Regions from separate parts of the Tenacibaculum vairaonense genome, predicted to be linked through region 2. Evidence: riboswitches for the same ligand, from Rfam matches in the RefSeq annotation. Region 2 holds a riboswitch; the other holds the start of a gene.
The links. Region 2 has a riboswitch for cobalamin ahead of ABNT65_RS02890 (TonB-dependent receptor plug domain-containing protein). Riboswitches for the same ligand answer to the same signal wherever they lie in the genome.
Positions count from the first base shown of each region.

Region 1: another riboswitch for cobalamin. It lies ahead of ABNT65_RS20040 (TonB-dependent receptor); the one in region 2 lies ahead of ABNT65_RS02890 (TonB-dependent receptor plug domain-containing protein).

Region 1 covers NZ_OZ038525.1:4,868,894-4,871,374, reverse strand. The annotation lists gene cbiB (adenosylcobinamide-phosphate synthase CbiB) at 1-671, shown strand, start outside; gene ABNT65_RS20045 (AAA family ATPase) at 671-1,195, shown strand; cobalamin riboswitch at 1,247-1,431, shown strand; gene ABNT65_RS20040 (TonB-dependent receptor) at 1,519-2,481, shown strand, end outside.
Region 2 covers NZ_OZ038525.1:687,407-689,887, forward strand. The annotation lists gene cobT (nicotinate-nucleotide--dimethylbenzimidazole phosphoribosyltransferase) at 1-700, opposite strand, end outside; gene ABNT65_RS02885 (bifunctional adenosylcobinamide kinase/adenosylcobinamide-phosphate guanylyltransferase) at 707-1,210, opposite strand; cobalamin riboswitch at 1,394-1,593, shown strand; gene ABNT65_RS02890 (TonB-dependent receptor plug domain-containing protein) at 1,673-2,481, shown strand, end outside.

The DNA of each region.
Region 1 (2,481 bases), 860 kb from region 2:
GTATATTTTTATTCTATGCCATTGCTAATAAAAGTTTGATTCAAGAAGGGAAAGCTGTATTTGACGAACTGGATAAAGGAATCCTGCAAGGAAGGAAACGACTTTCATGGATTGTAGGAAGAGACACTTCTCAACTTAATGAACAACAAATAAAAACGGCTGTTTTTGAAACCCTCTCAGAGAATTTAAGTGATGGCGTTATTGCTCCGTTATTTTATTATGCCATACTAGGCATTCCCGGAGCCATGTTATATAAAATGGTGAATACGTTAGATTCTATGATTGGTTATAAAAGTGAACGTTATTTTTACTTTGGAAAATTTGCAGCCAAATTAGACGATGTATTAAACTACATTCCTGCAAGAATAACAGCCATTTTAATGCTGGTAGTAACAGGTAAACCACATAAATTATTCACTGTTTTTAAAGAGGGAAAAAAGCATGCAAGTCCCAATGCTGGATACCCTGAAGCTGCTTTGGCTATTATTTTAAACTGTAGGTTTGGCGGTCCTAATTACTACCACGGAAAACTCGTAGAAAAGCCATACATTGGTTACCATAATAGGGAATTAAAAGATTCAGAATTTAAAACGGTAGCAAGGATTAATCATACCACTACCCTACTATTTGTAATTAGCATTGCTATATTGCACCTTTTATTACTTACCTAATGAAAAGATACATTATAACAGGAGCTCCAAGTACTGGAAAAACGTCCCTAATCAATGCTTTACAAAAAGAAGGACATCTTACTTTTGAAGAAGTCTCTAGAAGAATCATTCTTGAAGAACAAAAAAGAAAAGGTACTAAAACCCCTTGGGAAGATGTGGTAGGTTTTACCCAATTAGTCTATCAAAAAACAATAGAAGAACTGAATACACCTATAGCAAACTACGCTTTTGTAGATAGAGGCTTGCCAGACAATATAGCGTATTTAGCCTTAAAAAAACATCCTATTACTAAAGAATTGCTTGATTTTAAGTATACCAAACATTACCACACTACTGTATTTGTATTACCCATATGGGAAGAGATTTATGTACAAGATGCACAACGCTTACAATCTTTTGAAGAAGCTACTAAAATACATCACTTATTAATAAGCACTTATCAAAAATTAGGCTTTACAACCGTGCTACTTCCTAAAAACACTATTGAAAGTAGAGTACAAAGCATTGCCAAAATCATTCAATAAAAAGCGTTACATTTGCTGCTGATTTTTGGTTTTTTATAAAGGTAAACTACCTTAAGGATTCTACCCTTTGGTTATACCAATAAAAATTAAAAGGGAATTTGGTGCAAATCCAAAACTGTTCCCGCAACTGTAAGGTTTATTACAAACAAAATATCAATAAAGCCACTGCTTTTAAAAGTGGGAAGGCGATATTTTGGAACCAAGTCAGGAGACCTGCCACAAGTCATAAATTAATTAGTAACTCTCGGGTAAAGAGTTAGAAAATTTATAACTACATCTACTGTAGAATTTTCTACACATTACCTGCTTACACTTATTTTTAAATGAAAAAATTAGTATTATGCAGTGTGTTTTTGTTATTAACCGTAATGGTTAATGCACAATCTAACACCATGATTACAGGAATCGTTAAAGACGCTAAAACTGGCAAGATAATTCCTGATGTTTCAATTATTATTCCCAACCTATCCAAAGGAACAACCACTGATGTTAATGGGAATTATGCTATTCAACTTCCAAAAAACAATAACACGCTTCGGTTTTCTAAAATTGGTTATGAAACACTTTTAAAAAATGTATCTCCTACAAAAGCAAAACAATCACTTATTATTTTCCTGAAAAAACAAGATATTGCTTTAGAAGAAGTAACTATTACTTCAACTCAAAACAACTTAAAACAACAAGTACTTAATGTAGGTAAACTTCCTATTAAAGACATCGATGCTCCTATTACAACCAATAGTATAGATGCTAAAATATTACAACTTCGTAATGTTACTGATTTAGGTGATGCCATTAAAAGTGCTACTGGAGTACGTCCTATAAACAGGTATGGCGGGTTCCAAACATTTAGAATTCGAGGTTTTAATAACTTTGTATTACTTATAGACGGTGTAAGAGATGAAAGACATAACATTTCTACAAGTGCGCCCACAACAAACTTAGCCAACCTAGAACGAATTGAAATTTTAAAAGGTCCTGCAAGTACTCTATATGGTCATTCAGCATTAGGAGGAATCATTAATATGGTTAGAAAAAAACCTACAGCTACTCCTGAGGGAAGTTTTAGTATTTCTTATGGTAGCTATGATACCTATAACATGACTGCTGGATTTGGCGGTGCTATCTCAGACAAGTTAAGATACAGAACCGATTTTGGTATAACACGTACCAATGGATGGAGAGATTATGGAGTAGCCACCAATAATGGTGCGGTTACTTTTGAATATACACCTACTGATAAAGACACTTTTGAGTTTTACGCGCAAGTAAACAATGACACATAT
Region 2 (2,481 bases):
AAGTACTTAAAGCATCCATAGGGTTGTTAATACTATTGATATGCTTGCTAAATACATTAGAAAGAGTTTGTATTTTAGTTTGTAAACCATCATCGTTTACACCAGTTCCTCGTCCAATACACTTTTCTATAGGAGTGTTGGTGAAGTAACTCATTAATAAAGAAGCGGATGAGGTGTTGCTAATTCCCATTTCACCAAAACCTATACAATTACAACCTTCACTGTATAATTTTCTAACCAATTTTTTTCCTTTTTCCAAAGCTTCAATACATTGCTCTATACTCATGGCTTTAGTAATACTATAGTCTTTGGTACCTTTAGCAACTTTAGCATTTGTTAAAAGTGAATGATTTTCAAAATCTGCATTTACACCAGCATCAATTACTTTTAGGTTAATAGTATTTTGTTTGCAAAAAACATTAATAGCTGCACCACCATTTAAAAAGTTAAGTACCATTTGTTGGGTAACTTCTTGTGGATATGGGCTTACTTTACCTGTATTTGCAATACCGTGGTCACCAGCAAAAACCATAATACTAGGTTTAGATAGTGTTGGTGTTAATGTATTTTGAATTAAGCCTATTTGTTTAGCTATGGTTTCTAAGATTCCTAATGAACCAATAGGTTTAGTTTTAAAATCTATTTCTTGTTGTAAAGTTGTCGCTAATTCTTTTGATAGTGGAGTTATTGTTGTGTTCATTTTTAGCTATTTAAGAGTTAAAGGAAGTCCAGATACCATAAAAGTAGCTTTATTAGCCACTTCAGCAATGTATTGATTCATCCAACCTTGCAGTTCAGTAAACTTTCTTCCAGATTCAGTAGTGGCATGTAATCCCATACCTATTTCGTTAGAAATAATAATGATATTAGCGTTAATCTTAGTTAACTTATTAATTTCTTTTTTAGCTAGTTCTAAAGCTTGCTGTACATTATATTCAGCATCAACAAAAAAATTGGTTAACCAAAGTGTAACACAATCTATAACTACAGTTTGTTTGTTCGAGATAACAGTACTAAGCCATTTTTCTTCCTCAACGGTTGTCCAGCGTTCATCTCTATCAGATTTATGTCTATCTACCCGTTTTTTAAAATCATCATCCCAGATTCTAGAAGTAGCTAAGTAAACAGGAGTATCTGAAATAGATTCAGCCAGCTTTTGTGCATAATTGCTTTTACCTGATCGTTCACCTCCAGTTATATAGTATATCATTTTTTTAAATTGTTTGTACACGCAAATATTATAAAGTTTTGTTACATAAGCTGTTTTTTAAAGTGAAATTTCATATAAAGAGAAAGTAGCTCTCTAATAGGATGTAGATATTAGCATAAAAATTCATTGTCATATAGGTTAAATAATTGTTATCTAATAGTTGTTAATTAATTAGAATACTATACATTTGCCGCGATTTTTGGTTTTTGCTTAGCAATCTGTTAAACAAAATTAAAAGGGAATTCGGTGAAAAGCCGAAGCTGTTCCCGCAACTGTAAGCTAATAAGCTTGTAATAAAACTTAAAACCACTGTTTAGTAAATAAATGGGAAGGTGTATTACAAGACGCAAGCCAGGAGACCTGCCAAATATCATGTAATTCGAACTTTCGGGATAAAAGTTTGAGTGTGGTTTTGCTACACTTTTATTTTCCTGAGATAAAACTTTAAAATATTAAGTAGACATGAGAAAAAAAGTACTTTGTTTAAGTGTTTTAACATCAATGTTAGCATTGAATGTAAATGCACAAGAGAAAGAACAAGAAACCATCAAATTAGACGAAGTGGTTGTTTCCGACTCTAAGTTTAAATTAAAAAAAGAGAATTCTGGAAAAGTAATTCATAAAATTACAGCAGAAACTATTGAGAAAAATAGTGGTAAAACGGTAGTAGATTTAATAAACTCAGTTGCTGGTATTGAAATTAATGGAAATACCAGTTCACCAGGACAAAATTTAGGAATTTTTGTTAGAGGAGGAGTCACTAAAGAAGTTGTTGTATTAATTGATGGTGTTCAAGTAGGGAATCCTGCAGTTATTTCAGGAGGCTTTGATTTAAGGCTGTTAGATTTAAACGACGTTGAGTCTATAGAGATTGTAAAAGGAGCGGCAAGTACACTATACGGAACAGGTGCTGTAACAGCAGTTATAAACATTACCTTAAAACAAGCTAAATCAGGTAAGGCAAATGCATCATTATCAGTATTTGGGGGTACCAATAACAACCAAGAAACTAGAAATGGAACTGTTATTCAAAGTGCAGCTAATGTAAATGGTAAAATTAAAGATTTTGACTATTTAGTTAATTTTTCATCATTTGATGCAAGAGGTGTATCTGCTGTAAAGTCAGAAAAAGGGGAAGCATTTAACGATGATCCATTTCAACGTATAGCAACAAACATTAAACTAGGATATAAATTCAATGACAAGTTTTCTGTCAGTACACTAGGTAGTTATAGTGAGTTTAATAATAGTTATGATGATGGAGCTTTTGT